2 regions of the Salinivibrio sp. IB643 genome follow, and region 1 is predicted to be linked to the other one. Evidence: riboswitches for the same ligand, from Rfam matches in the RefSeq annotation. Region 1 holds a riboswitch; the other holds the start of a gene.
What was found. Region 1 has a riboswitch for thiamine pyrophosphate ahead of thiD (bifunctional hydroxymethylpyrimidine kinase/phosphomethylpyrimidine kinase). Riboswitches for the same ligand answer to the same signal wherever they lie in the genome.

Region 1 (6,800 bases):
AAAAACTCGACTGTATCCGGGCGTGCTTGCGTGCCTTGAAACCTTATCGCAGCGTCACATCCCGATGGTGTGCACCACAGATATGCAAACGGCGCATGCTAATAGCTTACTGCGAGCACTTGGCATTGGGCATTTTTTCACCCGGATATTGGGTGCCGATGCAATGTCTGTTGGCAAGCCGGATCCGGACGGTATTTACGAAGCGGCCGCCATACTTGGCGTTTCACCCTTGGAACTGCTGGTGGTGGGGGATTCGGTCAGCGATGTGCATGCGGCTCGCGCTGCTGGCTCGCCAGTGATTTGTGTTAACTATGGCTATAATTACGGTACAGGGATCCAAAAGGCCTGTCCGGACACTACCCTTGATACATTGGCCAGTTTGCCCGATATCATTGCAAGGCCCAATCGTTTGGGTGTACCGGGACAGGGTGTCACCGCCCCACCGGTATTAGCGGGCTCACTGCGTGGTCGTGCGATGCGACCTAAAGGGGGCGCACAATTTCGATAATATAGCCAGGAGGGAAGCGTGAAAAACGAACTCGATCCGACCCATCTGCTTCGCGCGTTTGAGATAGTCACGGAGTTTGGTGAGAAAATAGAAGATGGACACCGCTTGGATGGCATTGACGCTTTCTCAGATTATGACGGCTATACCATTTATTTAGCAGGAAATGGGGTACAGTTACGTGTGGGGTTTCACAATACGTATCATCTCGACTACGAGCATGAGAACCTTAAAGAGCAGTTCCTGAAAAAGGTCGATGCGCTAGTCAAAAACTATAAAAGATAGCGACGGATAGGCAATGCATGCCGGACCGTCACACGCCCCACAATGGGGCGTTTTTTATAGGTCAAAGGCAGGGAGCATGGACAGCGAACCAATCACCACAAACCGAACACGCGGGACCCAAGCCCATTATCAAGCGTTAGTCGACAGCGCGGCAGCCGCGATCTTGGTGATTGATGAACGCGGCATTATTTTAGATGCGAACCCGTTCACCCACCGATTATTGGGTTATCACCCGCAACAGCTAATCGGAAAGAATGTTGATTGTTTAATGCCGCCGGAGCACCAAGGGAAGCATGACCATTATTTACGGCAATATATAACAACAGGCCAGGCAAACATTATCGGTACCGGCCGGCGGGTTGAGGCACGGCATCAAGCGGGGCATGTGGTCCCCATTCATCTTGCGGTCAGTGAAGTGTGGGTTGAAGACCGGCGAGAGTTTATTGGCATTATGTCTGATATGCGCGCGCTGACTCAGGCTCAGACGCGTATTAAACACGAACGCAATCAACTCAAAACCATTATTAATGCGATCGCCAATCCTGTTTTTGTCCGAGAGCTAGGCGGACAATATTCGCTTGCAAATTACGCCTGCCTACAAGCATTAAATGTCGAGCATGTTGAACAGCTTGCTGAGGCAATTCATGGTGCCTTGCCTGAGGGAATGCGCGAAACCCTCAATGCGCTTGATCACCAACTGACGCTCGATGGTGAACCCGTTCATGTCGATGTGACATTAAGAGATGGTCGGACTTTTAAGCTCGCTAAAACGCTTATTCGCCACGTAGAGGGAGAGCCTTACGCCATTGTGACTGTTGGCTATGATGCCACACCATTGCTGCAAGCGAAGCACGAGGCAGAACGCGCCAATCAAGCCAAAAGTGATTTTCTCTCTGCCATGAGTCATGAGCTGCGCACGCCTTTAAACAGTGTGCTCGGTTATGCGCAACTACTACAACGATCCTCTTCTCCTCGCTTGACGGAGACGCAACGGCAATATGTCGATCAAATTCACCAAAGTGGTCGCCACTTACTCACCTTAATTAATGATGTGCTGGATCTTGCTAAACTTGAGGCAGGAAAAACGGTGGTCAATGTCACTTGGTATCCGGTTCGCGCCCTTGTCAGTGATGCCGTTCGAACACTACTCCCGCTCGCACAGCAGCAGCACGTTGAGTTAGATGATTGCCTACCCGCGGATCTGAGTGGCGACCTATATGTGGATCCAACCCGTTTCAAACAAGTGTTGATCAATTTACTCAGCAACGCGATTAAATATAACCATCCTCAGGGGCGAGTATGGGTTGAAGCCAGTCATCCATCGTCAACCTTGACGATCTCTGTATCAGATACCGGGATCGGCATCGCTGAAAATCGGTTAAACCATCTTTTTGAGCCTTTTAACCGCTTGGCCGCCGAACAATCACAGATTGAAGGGGCAGGTGTGGGGTTAGCGGTGAGCCATCAATTGGTTTTGCAAATGCAAGGCGAAATGTCAGTAAAAAGCCAGCCAGGCAAGGGCAGTTGTTTTGCAGTGACTTTCCCTTACCGAGCGTCGACGCGACCTGACGATCAAGGTTGTACGTGTCTCCGCGTGAGCCAGCCGCATCGCGTGCTCTATATTGATAATAACAATGCCCGYCAGCGCCTGATGACCGATTGCTTTGAAGATTGGCCAATGTTGACACTCTATCATGCGCATGGGCTGTCACTGGCTGAGGCTGTTGCGCTCGCGTCTCCGCCATCGTTAGTCATYATGGCGGCTGATAGCGTTGCGGCAACGCCCGAACAAATACAAGCACWATTTGGCGACAAACCACTCATTGTTCTGACTGACAACCCATGCGACGAACCACATAACAAACCGACATTACGACGTTTATCGYTGCCGCTCTCGTCAGCGGACTTGGCTGAGGCCATACAATTATTATTAGAGGAGAGGCTATGACAAAGGATCCGTCACAAGCACATATACTGATCATTGATGATCGACCGGAAAACATTCACTTACTGTCTACCATGCTCAAGCAAGCCGGTTATCAACAGCTGAATGGACTCACCGATCCTCGCCTTGTTACCGATGCTCTCTCCCCCGTCCCCGACCTGATTTTACTCGATATGCGGATGCCGCAGCGCTCTGGCTTACTGGTGCTGGATGATCTTAATGACGCTTTAGATGAGCATTGCCCGCCCGTGATGGTACTCACCGCAGATAATGACCTGAATTTGCGTAACCAAGCGTTATGCCGTGGCGCGATTGATTACATCAGCAAACCCTTTGATCACGATGAGGTGTTGCAACGGATTCAAAACCTTTTGCATCTGCAATTGAAAACCCGTAAAGAGCGCGATCAAGCGGCACGGCTGCAAATGCTGGTTAACAAACAAACGGCGGCTTTACGCGCGCTTTCTTTGACCCATCCGTTAACCGGGCTACCAAATCGTCGCGCATTATTAGATGCCGCTGAGCGCCAGCTGAGCAAAGGGCCGGTGACTGTGATGATGATTGCCTTAGATGGCATGGAAGCGGTGACCAAACACCAAGGCCATTTAATGACAGAGGCACTATACAAACAAGTGGCCAATCTGCTAGCCAATAGTACAGTGGCGCGCCCACATCGCATTGGCGTTTGGGATAGCACACGACTGGTGATGCTGATTGAAGAACACGATAACCATGCCGTAGAAAAAGCCGCGCGCATCAATCGGTTGATCAGCGGACACCACACGCTCGATGGGCGTTTAATGTTTTTACGTTGCCACATTGGTATCAGCCGCACAGAGCTTGAGACACAAGATGTGGCGCAACTATTTCGTCAAGCCATTTTAGCGATTCCGACGGATGACCAACTTATCGGCGAATATCAGCCCGAGCTTGACAGCCAAGCTCAGCGCGCGCATTTGATTCGCACCGAATTAGGGCCAGCACTGCAAAGCGGACAATTATCACTGGTGTATCAACCCAAATGGCGATTAGACGGCGGTTTGATGATAGGCGCGGAAGCGCTGTTGCGTTGGCAGCATCCGACCCTTGGGGCCATCAGTCCGGCGGAATTTATCCCCATCGCCGAACGCAGCGCAGACATGATCCAACTGGGCGACCACGTACTGGTGATGGCCTTAGCCGCGGTTGAATGTTGGCGAAAAAATAAACTGATCAACGATAGCTTTCACCTGTCAGTCAATGTTTCTGCCCAGCAGTTTCGCCCCGGCTTTGCTGACAGCGTCTTAGCTCGGTGCCAGGCAGTTGATGTCCCTTTGCATCTGATTCAATTAGAGGTGACAGAATCAGCACTGATCCAGCACATGTCGGTGGCACTGAAAGAGCTACAACAATTGCGAGATGCAGGCATGCATATCGCCCTCGATGACTTTGGCACCGGCTATAGCTCACTCAGTTACCTTAAACAGTTACCGGTCGATTGGGTCAAACTTGATCGCAGCTTTATCCAAGACTTGGCTACCAACGCCAGTGATAAGCACTTGGTGGGTAGCGTGATTGATTTGGCCCATGGCTTTGGTCATGGTGTGGTCGCCGAGGGYGTYGAAAAAGAGGACCAGCAGTATGTGCTACAAACCATTGGCTGCGACCAAGTGCAGGGCTTTTTATACTCACGGCCCCTAATCCAAGAGGGATTTGAACAACTGCTTAAAACCGCCAACCAAGGCAACGCGACCATTAATAACAACGCGACGATCAATAGCAATGCGACGATCAATAGCAATGCAACCATTAATAGCAATGCAACCAGCAATAATAATGAGATAGCCTAAACGCGCAATTAGCGCCCTCAACCTTGCGCTTTATCACTAAGGTTTATATTCTGACCGTGTTAGTCGGGGAGCAAGCAATTGCTGAGACTGCGAAAGCAGGACCCGTAGAACCTGATCCAGTTAGCACTGGCGGAGGGAACTGACGTGCTCAGCACACAAGGTCGCGCCATCGTGCGTGGTTTTGTCTCCTTCCGCCCCTCATGATTAAGGGGCCAATATGAACCAATCACCACCTGTTATTCTCACCATCGCCGGCTCAGACAGCGGTGGGGGAGCTGGTATTCAAGCCGATATTAAAGCGATTTCAGCCACGGGCGGCTATGCCTGCTCGGCGATCACCGCCTTAACTGCACAAAATACCTGTGGCGTTGAGGCCGTCTTGCCGGTCGACCCAGCGTTTGTTCGCGCGCAACTGAATGCTGTGTTATACGACATGCCGGTACGTGCCGTGAAAATCGGCATGCTCGCCAACCAAGCGATTATTCGCGAAGTAGCCGCTGTGCTCGCGCGTTCCCCGCATTTACCGGTCGTGCTCGATCCGGTCATGATCGCCACCAGCGGCGATCCGTTATTAGATGATGACGCCATGGATGCACTGATCAATACATTGATCCCGCGCGCGACCATTTTAACCCCCAACTTGCCAGAAGCCGCGCGTTTAACCGGGTGTCCTGTTCCGACAACCACCGAGGAGATGTACGCCTTAGTGCCGGCACTGCGCAAGATCGGATGTCCGTATGTGATGCTAAAAGGTGGGCACTTGCATCATGCGCCAGAGAGTCTGGATGTGTGGATTAGCCGAGATACGTGCCAAACCCTGAGTGCGCGCCGCATTGAAACGCCTAACACCCATGGCACAGGCTGTTCACTGTCGGCGGCGATTGCCTCGTTTTATACGCAGGGACTGACACCCATTGACGCCGGGCGAGCGGCTAAGCGTTATCTCACTGACGCCTTAGCGCATAGCCAACAGTTAACCGTTGGAAGAGGGGCAGGGCCGGTACATCATTTTTTCGCCTACCCCGCTGATGAGAGTGTTTATTTATCCAAGCATGCGATGGTTGAATCGTACGCTCTCGTTAAATAATGCATTTGATTAAATAGCGTGCTTACGCAGCGGACCAATGCGGCAAGCGCTGGGCGGCGATATAAAAAAGACGGTCGCCCGGCAATACTTTTGTCCCCACTGGCGGGTTTAAAACAATACCTTGGCCTTGGTCGATCCCAATTAAGGTGGCGTCATATTCTTGCTTGAGCTGACCAAAGAGATCGCCGGTATCGATTTCTGTTGCGTTGCTCGGATAACGGGCACAGTATTGCGTCATCCCTTGTGACGTGCTCAAAAGCTCATGATGCAACTGACTTGAACCGGGATCCACCGCCGCTTTTGCTAGCATTTCGACCGACACCGACGGCACACATTCCGCATGCGGGTAGTGCTGTTTGAGGATTTGGCTTATCGCATCATCTTGAAAATACGCCAATAAATGCGCTGACGGATTTTTATGTGCGCAGAACAGAGCCGCTGACAAAGTAATATCATCTTCTGGGTTATCAATAATAATACTCGAGGCATGCTCGACCTTGGCGCGGGCAATGCCTTCAGYATCGGTAAAACTTGCCACGCGCACAAATTCCACCTCKCCAGGCAGTGGGTTTTCGATTTCTGCGCGCGCACAAAGCACAATCGGGCGCTCACCGTGCACTCCGCTTTGCAATAAACGAATAAGCTGTATCGTACGTTGTCCGTTCCAGCCTAAGATAAGAAGATGATTTTTCACACTAATACTCCGTTTTCCTTGTAACCCGCGTCGCCAATAATCCACCAGTGATCCTGTGATATGCCCAATCACCACCGCAAACAACCCTAAGCCGCCGGGAATAATCCAAAAAGACGTGATCCATTGCCCCCACTCAGTAACGGGGGAATAATCGCCGTAGCCAACGGTCGAGGCCGTCACAATCAAGTAATACACATAGCGGCTCAGCGACTGGGTCATCGCGGTCTCGCCCGCCCCATATAAAAGTAGCCAGCCAATCACGCCATAGGCGAGTACCACCAAGCCGAGCATACGCCCGTTCAAATGGGCGAAGCGGCTGATAATCCAACGTTTAAAAAGCAACCAAAAGGTCATAAATTTTCGCTCATTCACTTCAGTGATCGCAGTATGAAGTGATTTGCGTCAGGTTTACAGTGTAAATCAGGCGCTTGGCGTCAATGCGATCACAGTTTAAT
Region 2 (10,274 bases), on a different contig from region 1:
TGCTGATGCTGATTGGTTAACGCCCGATAACGCAACGCAAAACGATCCATGCGGTCAAGTTGACCGGCAAAGAGTTTGTCTTGCGGCTTGTTAAAGCGGATCTGATGGCTGAGTAAGATTTCACGCAGCGAGACTTCGTCTTCCTCGGTGTCTTCGCGATAGCCGTAATAGGTCAACACCCCGTCGTTTTCTTCAACGCGCGAGACGGTCATGGTCCAGCCCTCGTGACTTTCTACCTCATCGCCGGGGTTGAACATCACCCGAGTCACGGGCGCATCATGGCTGGCGTACAGCCGTGTTTCATCACTAGCAGGAAACATTAGGGTCACGGTACGGCCATCAACGGACACCACAGTGCCCAGTCCAAGATCATGCTCCGTATCACTGATCCAACGTTGTCCAAGCGCAAATGACATAAGGGAAAACCTCTGAATTAACTCGATTGTCGAAAGACTCGGTGCCGCGCAAACGCAACCCGATTAAATAGTGTGTTATTCAGTGTGGCACTGAAAAAATTGGTCGCCAATAGTACTCGAACTTGTGAGGAGGGTCACGATGAAACTCCATCAATCGCGGCAAAGATCGTCTTGACATACAAACGTCATCAACGCGCGGCAAAGATGAAAACGTGAACTGGCACAATCAAACAAGTTGGGCGATGCGCAACGGCCAGGTCTATGCTTACTTTAAGCGCTGTCATCGACAGTGAATTGCCGACACAGGAGGTGCCTATGGGCGACGCCGACCGGAAGCTGTTTGTATTAGACACTAACATTCTCCTCCACGAACCTTTCGCCATCTATTCCTTCCAAGAACACGATGTCGTGATTCCTATGACCGTCCTCGAAGAGCTTGACCGTATTAAAGATAGCAAGCGTGATGTCTCTCGGGATGCCCGTGTGGCGATTCGTGCCTTGGAAGATATCTTTAAAGAAGCCACACCCGATGAAATTGGCGAGGGTATTGTGGTTGGTAAAGGCTATGCGACGGGTACCGTCTCCATTCTGGCTGATTTTGAGATTAAAGAAACGGTCCATGCCTTTGCCGATAAAGCGGGCGATAATCGCATTTTAAATGCGGTGTTATACCTTCAAACCAAACGCTCACCGCGCAAAGTCGTGCTGGTGACCAAAGATATCAATATGCGCCTGCGCGCCAAAGGGGCGGGGGTGATGTATGTCGAGGATTACCGTACCGACCAACTGATTGATGATGTTCGGTTGCTCACCAAAGGCTTCCATCAATGTGCGGGCAGTTTTTGGGATAAAGTGGGGCAATGCGACAGCCAGGCCTATGGCTCCGAAACACGCCACACATTACCGGCTGAGCTATTAGAAACGCCTTTTGTGAACCAGTACTTATTGGATGAAAGTGACGACTTCGCCGCACGAGTGCAAGCCATTGATGGTGATAAAGCGATCATCAAAGATCTCAGTCGAGAGCGATTAATGCACCGTGCTGCTTGGGATGTTAAACCGAAAAATATCTATCAAGGCATGGCAATGGATGCGTTGCTTGATCCCACGATTGATTTAACCATTCTGACAGGGCCTGCAGGCTGTGGGAAAACGATTTTAGCCATGGCTGCGGCATTAGAGTTAGTGGTAGAAAAGGGCATGTACGATAAGATTATCGTTACCCGTAACACGCCAGATATTGGCGAGTCGATTGGTTTTCTCCCCGGGACAGAAGAAGAGAAAATGCTGCCATGGCTCGGCGCAGTGACCGATACCCTCGAAGCGTTACACATGAATGATGAATGCACTGACGGTTCGATGCGCTACATTATGGAAAAAGCGAATCTGCAGTTTAAATCGATTAACTTTATGCGCGGACGCTCGATTCAAAACGCGTTTGTGATTTTGGATGAGTGCCAAAACCTGACCGCCTCTCAGCTTAAAACCATTATCACCCGTTGTGGGGAGGGGACTAAGTTAGTGTGCTCGGGGAACTTAGCGCAAATCGACTCTTCCTATTTGACACCTGTAACATCCGGACTGACTTACATTGTTGAGCGGTTTAAAAACTTTGAAGGCAGTGCGTGCGTGTACCTCAATGGTGTGGTGCGAAGCCGGCTAGCTGAGTTTGCCGAAGAGAATCTTTAACCATCAAGGTGGCGGCCTCTATGCCGCCACTGATAGGGTTACGCCGTGACACCGATATAATCACGCATGATGGCTGGCGGTGTCTTGAGCGTATCAACCGGATCGTGAAGCTGGATTCGGCCATTATCGAGATAGATAAATTGATTGGCGATCGCTTGTGCATCGTCTGGGTGGTGAGTGACCATCACCACCGTCGTACCTTGTTCTTGAGCGGTACGTTTGACCAAGGCTAACATGTCTTGTTTTAGCGCCGGATCAAGTGCCGAAAAGGGTTCATCGAGCAGTAATAAAGGCTGGTTGCGTGCGATGCTTCTCCCCAAGGCGATGCGTTGGCGTTGGCCGCCCGATAGTTGGCTGGGTAGACGAGATAAATAATCGGTCAACCCTACCGCGTGAGCAGCATGGCGCACGGCCTCTTGCTGTGTGGCCGTGAGTTTAAGCGAGGGAGACAAGCCAATTGCCATGTTGTCGAATACTGACAAATGGGTAAATACGTTGTGCTCTTGAAACAAGATAGACAGTGGCCGCTGGTGGGCGGGCGTCGTGGTGACAGGCTTGCCATCAATGGTGATCTCGCCACTATCTGGCGCGATCAGCCCAGCAATCAGTGATAATAAGGTGCTTTTGCCTGCTCCGCTGGGCCCGAGCACAGCCACAATCTCTCCAGGGGCTATTTGTGCATCAAAGATCATCCAATCTTGCTGGTAACGATAGTGGACATTGGAAAGCGTCAGCATGCGTGTCTCCATTGGATCAGACGAGTGATTAGGGCATAGCAACCCAAACTGGTAAGCAGTAATAGCATGGCAGCGGCAGCGCCTGCGTCCATTTGGTAGCTCCCCATCAAGCGAAACAAATAGAGCGGCAGGGTTTGAAAATTTTGGCTACCAAAAAGTGCGATCGCACTAAGATCGCCCATCGATAACACAAAACTTACCGCCACGCCGCGCGCGATCGGGGCGCGTAAACACTGCCATTCGATAAGACGTAGACGGTTGACACCTTTTAGCCCCAAGGTAGCGCAAAGATTGTGATAGGACTGGGCAAGTTGATAGGCGGGCGCGCTCAGTACTTTTATTAAATAGGGCAACGCCATCAGGGCGTTCACGGCCATCACCAACCACAGCGCCAAGCTGAATACATCGCTAAACTGGCGAAACAGTAAAAAAAGCCCGGTACTGAGGACAATACTGGGTACCACCAAAATCATCGCCCCTAACGTTTCAATGCCATTCGCTTGTTTCTTTCGCCCGTTCAAGCGCCAATGACGACTGGCTAAGATGACAGAGGTGGCCAACACGAAGGCCAAGACGGTTGCGCCGGTAGCGATAAGCAGTGAATGCATGGTGGCTTGCCATAATGCCGTGTCGCTCAGCACAATTAACGCGCTAGGGTTAAGGCCACGCGCGATCACAACCCCGAGAGGTGGTAGAACCAACAATAAAGTCAGCGCAATCCAGAGACTGTCCCAACACTTCGCCGTGCGACTATCGAGTGCCGATGGAAGCGGTTGCACTTCGCTGGGGGTGTTGGCAATCGGCCGAGTCAGTGTTTGCACAATAAAAGCAAAGGTGCCGCACAAGAGCATTTGCCACAGCGCCAGAGCGGCACCGGTTTGTAAGTCAAAATCAAAATGAATGGCTTGATAGATAGCCAATTCAATGGTGGTCGCTTTGGGGCCACCGCCTAATGCCATCACGGTGGCGAAGCTGGTGAAACACAGCATGAATACCAGTCCGACGACATGGGGTAGACTTTGCCGCAGATAAGGCCATTCAAGGTGGCGAAAACGTTGCCAGCCTCTTAGACCAAGCTGGGTTGCCAGGCGCCTTTGATCCGCCGGGATCCCTTCCAAGGCCTGCACCATCAATTGGGCCGAAAAAGGCAGGTTAAAGAAAACATGCGCAAGCAAAATGCCGCTTAAGCCATAGAGAGAAAATGGCAGCGCCGCATCAAAGTACGCGAAGGCTTGTGCAATCCAACCGCTACGGCCGTAGATGGCAACCAATCCAAACACGCCCACCAATACCGGCAGCACCAGGGTCATGGCAAACAGTTTGAGTAGCCAAGCTTTCCCTGGAAATTGTCGCCGAGCCAGCGCATGGGCCACAGGAATGGCGAGCCCAACGCTGAGCACCACAGATAAGGTAGCCTGCTTAAAGCTAAACAGCGTGACATGGCGCAGATAGGCATCTTGCCACAGGGCGGCCAGCTTCAAGTCTTGACTGTGTAAGAACAGCGCCCAGAGTGCGCTGCCAATTAATAATACGACCAAGCTGGCCGCGAGACTGCCCGGCCAGGTTCGAGAAGGGTTAAGCATCGACGTTATTCAACCAAAGCGGTTTGCCAATCGCGCACCCATTGCTGACGGTTACCCATCACGTCATCGGGCTGGTAAAACAGGCTCTCTTCTGGTTTGCTCAGCGTATAGAAGGCGTCAGGCAAGCTAACATCGGTGACCGGGTACATCCACTGCGTGGTTGGGATCACAGACTGTGCTGCGTCACTGAGCATAAATTGTAGAAACGCATCGGCGCGTTCTGGTTGGTCGGTATAAGCAGACTTCGCCGCCACTTCAATTTGCATATAGTGGCCTTCTTCAAACATGGCGGCGGCAAAGCGGTCATCATCGTCAGCGACCAGGTGATAGGCGGGCGAAGAGGTGTATGAAAGCACCATATCTGCCTCTTTGTTGAGGAACATGTTGTACGCTTCGGTCCAGCCTTTGGTCACGGTAATAGTGTTGTCGGCAAGATCGCGCCATGCCTGCTGGCTTTGATCGCCGTATACTTTTTGGATCCACAGCATCAAGCCTTGGCCAACGGTTGACACGCGTGGATCTTGGTAAATCACACTGATATCGTCACGCTCCTCAATCAAAGCCTTCAAGCTTTTGGGTGGGTCGAGCAAACGCGTGGTGTCATACACAAAGGCAAAGTAGCCGTAATCGTAGGGGATAAAGTAGGGATTATTCCAACCGCCGGGTACCTGCAGGCGCTCCGTATTCACCGCGTGCTCGGCGACAATGCCGCTACGCTCAGCTTCTTTCATCAAGTTAGTATCCATACCGAGTACAATGTCAGCCTTGGTAGTATTGCCTTCGATACGTAAGCGATTAAGCAGAGCAGCACCGTCACTAAGAGACACAAACTCTAATTGGCAGTCACAGCGTTTTTCAAATTCGGCTTTGATTTTTGGCCCTGCGCCCCAATCGGCGATAAAAGAATCATAGGTATAGACCGTTAGAGGGTCGGCGGCACGTGCGCTGAGTGATAACAGCGATAAAGAAACCAGGGTGAGAACAGAGGTAATAACTTTCACAGCACGCTCCTAAGTTGGGCGTGGGTGTTGAGGCAAGTTGATGGCTACATCAAGTCTCAATCCCTACGCCAGTGTTAGCTGGATCAGGTTCGATGGGTTTAGCGCCGCGCGCAATCTCAGCCATGAGGCTCCCCAATGAGTACGGTGCTATTGTACTGATTGGCTTAGTGTTCACCAAGCCTTTTAGTCCGCGAGTTGGTTAAGCGTCCAGTCGTAGTCATAATCCAAGCGTGCATCCTTGGGAAGCTTGATGTCTCTATATTGATTGATATGGGTGATCACCCCTTGTTCACTGCCGCCAAAGTCAGTCTCAAACCACTCATAGATAGAAGAAAGCTGCCACTGATTACCCTGCTGACTCACGCCTTTATCACTATTAATAAAGGTGTTGGCGGCTTGTTCTAATTGCGCATCCAAGGTGTCGGCTTGAAAGGCTTGCGGTTGCAGGTTAGGGCAGCCAAGGCTGGCACAATTGACCGCATAGTGGGTACGCGGATCTTGCCATAGCGGACGCAAAATACGGTGTTCGATATCATTGAGCGTGAGGGCTTCGCCCGCCACCGTCACTACGTCATCATCCCACGGACCAAAGCTAAAGAGTCCACCTAGCTTGGTGATCGAACCGACTGGATAGGCGTCCAAAATCAGCGTCACCGTGACCGCATTGTAAAGGTTGACCCAGTAAGCATATTGTTCGTCTTTGCTCAGGGTGCGCGGATCGCGCTTGGTAAGCATGCCAATGTAATGATCGAGGGTCGCTTTATCGGCCTCGGTGACGGCTGCGTAGTTAAATAAGGTGTGCTGCCCCTGAGGCTGTAAATACTTATCGAGTAATACTTGCCAACTGTGATGCGTGAGGGTGGCTTGGCTGTCAGGATTATGTGCATCCCACATTGCCCAGTAGTCCGCTTTGGGCGCGGCTTGGCTGATGAGCGGAAACACTAGCCCGAACAGAAGTATCAAATGTTTTTGCATTGTCAGTCCTTAATGCGATCAAACCTTCTTTGAGACTAGACCAAGCGAGTCAGCGGTTGGTTTCATTGAGGATAGAAAAATGGGAAGGAACGCCAATAAATGCGGAATAATCAGCACTTATTGGCGAGAGATGAGTGGATGGTATTACACCAAAAAATCAGGTATTTGCTGCTCAAAGCGCGAAATTTCCGCTTCGTGCTGTAACGTCAGCCCGATACTATCCAAACCTTCGAGTAAGCAATGATGGCGAAAATCATTCATCTGGAAGCTAAAGCAGTGTTCACCGGCACGGATGGTTTGGGCGGGCAAATCTAGCGTTACCGTCGCACCTTCATTTTCGGCCACATACGTAAATAAAGCATCGATTTGGCCTTCTTCAAGGGTCACCGGCACCATTTGGTTATTAATGCAGTTGCCATAGAAAATATCGGCAAAACTGGGGGCGATAATCACTTTAAAACCGTAATCATCCAGCGCCCAAGGAGCATGTTCGCGTGACGAGCCACAGCCAAAGTTTTCGCGGGTGAGTAACACGCTCGCCCCTTGGTAGCGCGCTTGATTGAGCACAAACTCGGGGTTCGGCTGTTTGCCCGCATCGTCTAAAAAGCGCCAATCGTGAAACAGGTGCTGGCCGAATCCGGTGCGGGTGACTTTTTGCAAAAWCTGTTTGGGGATGATCGCATCGGTGTCGACGTTTGCCGCATCCAATGGGGCAACAATGCCGGTATGAGTGTGTATGCCTGACATGAGGCCTCCTTATAATTGGTTAACGTCAACAAAGTGACCGGCAATGGCGGCGGCAGCGGCCATGGCTGGGCTGACCAAGTGGGTGCGGCCTTCACGGCCTTGGCGGCCTTCAAAGTTACGGTTGCTGGTCGATGCACAGCGCTCTTTGGGGCCTAAGCGATCGTTGTTCATCGCCAAGCACATTGAGCAGCCGGGTAAGCGCCACTCAAAGCCCGCCTCGCGGAAAATCACATCCAGCCCTTCTTGCTCTGCTTGGGCACGCACTTGCTCTGAGCCTGGCACCACCATGGCATGGACGCTATCTGCGACGTGCCGACCTTTGGCGACCGCCGCGGCTGCGCGCATGTCCTCAATTCGAGAGTTGGTGCATGAGCCAATAAAGACTTTATCAATTTGGATATCTGTTATGGCTTGGCCTGCGGTTAGCCCCATGTATTTTAGCGCGCGCTCTGCTGAGTGGCGCTCTATCGGATCGGTCATTGTCTCAGGGGCAGGCACGCTATCGTGCACACTGACCACTTGGCCGGGGTTAGTGCCCCAAGTGACTTGATGATGGATTTGACTGCCATCGAGGGTGACCACGCGATCAAACTGTGCATCGGCGTCCGAGTGCAAAGTTTGCCAGTAAGCGACCGCTTGCTGCCATTGTTCACCTTTAGGAGCAAATTTCTTGTCTTTTAAATAGGCAAATGTGGTCTCATCGGGGGCGATCAGGCCCGCTTTTGCGCCCAATTCGATCGCCATGTTGCAGACCGTCATTCGCCCTTCCATGGACAAGTCGGTAATGGCGTCACCGCAAAATTCCACCACGTGTCCGGTGCCGCCGGCATGACCGACTTGGCCGATAATCGCTAGGACAATGTCTTTGGCGGTGATCCCGGGGGCGGTTTTGCCCGTGACTTCAATTTTCATCGTGCGGGCGCGGGATTGCTTGAGCGTTTGGGTGGCCAGTACGTGTTCGACTTCGGAGGTACCAATACCAAAGGCCAGTGCACCAAAAGCACCGTGAGTTGCCGTATGAGAATCACCACAGACGATGGTATTGCCAGGCAAAGTAATCCCTAACTCGGGCCCCATCACATGGACAATGCCTTGGTAGGGATGATTCAAGTCGTACAGGGTGACGCCAAATTCTTCGCAGTTTTTAGCCAAGGTTTCCATTTGGATGCGCGCCATTTCCCCTGACGCGTTAATATCTTTGGTTTCGGTGGAAACATTGTGATCCATGGTGGCGAAGGTTTTGCTCACTTGGCGCACCGGACGGCCTTTCTCTCTCAAGCCGTCAAACGCTTGTGGCGAGGTCACCTCATGCACCAAGTGACGGTCGATATACAGCAGCGGCGCTTCGCCTGGTTGCTCAGTGACCACGTGAGACTGGTGAATTTTTTCGTACAAGGTCTTGGCGCCTTGCTGGGTGTTTGCATTCGACATAGCTCGTATCCTTACGGGTAATGATTATGCGCCTTGGCGGATATAGGCGGCGATACGATCGCCCATCTGCTCGGTGCTCAGTGCTGGATGGTTACCGGCCAGATCGGCCGTCAGTTCACCGGCTGCCAGCGCTTGGCTCACTGCGTGTTCAATTGCACAGGCCGCGTTTTCTTCGCCCAACGAGTAACGCAGCATAAGTGCCGCCGATAAAATTTGCGCCACTGGGTTAGCGATGTTTTGCCCAGCGATATCGGGCGCGGAGCCACCGGCTGGCTCATACAAGCCAAATTTACTCGCGTTCAAACTGGCTGAGGGCAGCATACCCATAGAGCCGGTGATCATCGCGCACTCATCGGAGATGATGTCGCCGAAAATATTTGAACACAGCATCACATCAAATTGTGACGGGTCTTTAATCAGCTGCATGGTAGCGTTGTCGATATACATATGGCTTAAGCTGACATCCGGATAATCTTTTGCCACCGCTTCTACCACCTCGCGCCACAGCATCGAGCTTTGCAGCACATTGGCTTTGTCGATTGAGCACACTTGTTTGTGGCGAAGCTGGGCGGATTGAAAGGCGATGTGTGCGATGCGCTCAATTTCATAGCGATGATAGACTTCCGTATCAAACGCCTTTTCCTCGCGGCCTTCGCCTTCCCGCCCTTTGGGCTCACCAAAATAAATCCCGCCGGTCAGCTCTCGTACCACCACGATATTAAAACCTTGGTCGGCAATATCGGCGCGCAGCGGACAAAAGCTTTCGAGACCAGTATGGATTTGTGCCGGACGCAAATTACAAAACAGACCAAAGTGCTTGCGTAGCGGCAGTAAGGCACCGCGCTCCGGTTGTTCGGTCGCGGGTAAATGCTCCCATTTAGGGCCGCCGACTGAGCCGAATAAAATCGCATCGGCTTTTTCACAGCCAGCCAAGGTGTGTGCGGGCAGCGGCGAGCCATGGGCGTCAATCGCGGCGCCGCCAACCGGATAGTGCTGACGCTCAAAGGTGACAGCGAAGCGTTCGCTAACCGCATCAAGCACTTTTTCGGCTTGCACCATCACTTCGGGGCCGATACCGTCGCCGGGTAAAATTGCAATTTGGTGTGCGCTAGCCATGGTTATACTGTCTCCTGTTTTAAATGGGATTGTTCCTTAATCTGCGCAATTTTGTTGGCGCGATAAATAGCATTGATCACGTTTAATAAAGCTTCGCCGGAGGCCTCGATAATATCGGTTGATACCCCGGTACCGTGATATTTACGGCCTTTGTAGTTGGCAATGATGTCGGCTTGGCCGAGGCCATCTTCCCCTTCTCCTTTGGCAGTCAGATCGAATTTATCCAGCTCAATGTCATAGCCGGTGATCCGGTATATGCACTGGTACAAGGCGTCGACGGGACCGTTTCCAATCGCCGCTTCGCGTTTTTCTTCATCGCCACATTGCAACTTGATGCTGGTGGTCGCCATTAAGCTGCCCGATTGCACGCCTAAATAATTGAGCTTATAAAAATCGTCCTCTTCTTTGAGGTTGTTGAAGAACATTAAAGCTTCTAAGTCGTAATCGAACACCTGGCCTTTACGATCTGCTAATTGCAAGAATGATTGATACAAGGTCTCCAAATCATAGTCTTGCTCGTTGTAGCCAAGGTTATCCATATGGCTTTTCACCGCCGCGCGGCCGGAGCGACTGGTGAGA

Region 2: another riboswitch for thiamine pyrophosphate. It lies ahead of thiB (thiamine ABC transporter substrate binding subunit); the one in region 1 lies ahead of thiD (bifunctional hydroxymethylpyrimidine kinase/phosphomethylpyrimidine kinase).

The regions. Positions count from the first base shown of each region.
Region 1 covers NZ_MUFF01000047.1:324-7,123, forward strand. Annotated here, with positions in the region: gene BZG77_RS13700 (HAD-IA family hydrolase) at 1-508, shown strand, start outside; gene BZG77_RS13705 (DUF3081 domain-containing protein) at 527-790, shown strand; gene BZG77_RS13710 (sensor histidine kinase) at 867-2,738, shown strand; gene BZG77_RS13715 (putative bifunctional diguanylate cyclase/phosphodiesterase) at 2,735-4,564, shown strand; TPP riboswitch at 4,619-4,719, shown strand; gene thiD (bifunctional hydroxymethylpyrimidine kinase/phosphomethylpyrimidine kinase) at 4,782-5,651, shown strand; gene BZG77_RS13725 (ion channel) at 5,674-6,699, opposite strand.
Region 2 covers NZ_MUFF01000003.1:110,099-120,372, forward strand. Annotated here, with positions in the region: gene rapA (RNA polymerase-associated protein RapA) at 1-416, opposite strand, end outside; gene BZG77_RS02190 (PhoH family protein) at 732-2,105, shown strand; gene thiQ (thiamine ABC transporter ATP-binding protein) at 2,144-2,842, opposite strand; gene thiP (thiamine/thiamine pyrophosphate ABC transporter permease) at 2,836-4,425, opposite strand; gene thiB (thiamine ABC transporter substrate binding subunit) at 4,431-5,426, opposite strand; TPP riboswitch at 5,470-5,571, opposite strand; gene BZG77_RS02210 (DUF547 domain-containing protein) at 5,610-6,401, opposite strand; gene leuD (3-isopropylmalate dehydratase small subunit) at 6,546-7,148, opposite strand; gene leuC (3-isopropylmalate dehydratase large subunit) at 7,158-8,579, opposite strand; gene leuB (3-isopropylmalate dehydrogenase) at 8,604-9,695, opposite strand; gene leuA (2-isopropylmalate synthase) at 9,698-10,274, opposite strand, start outside.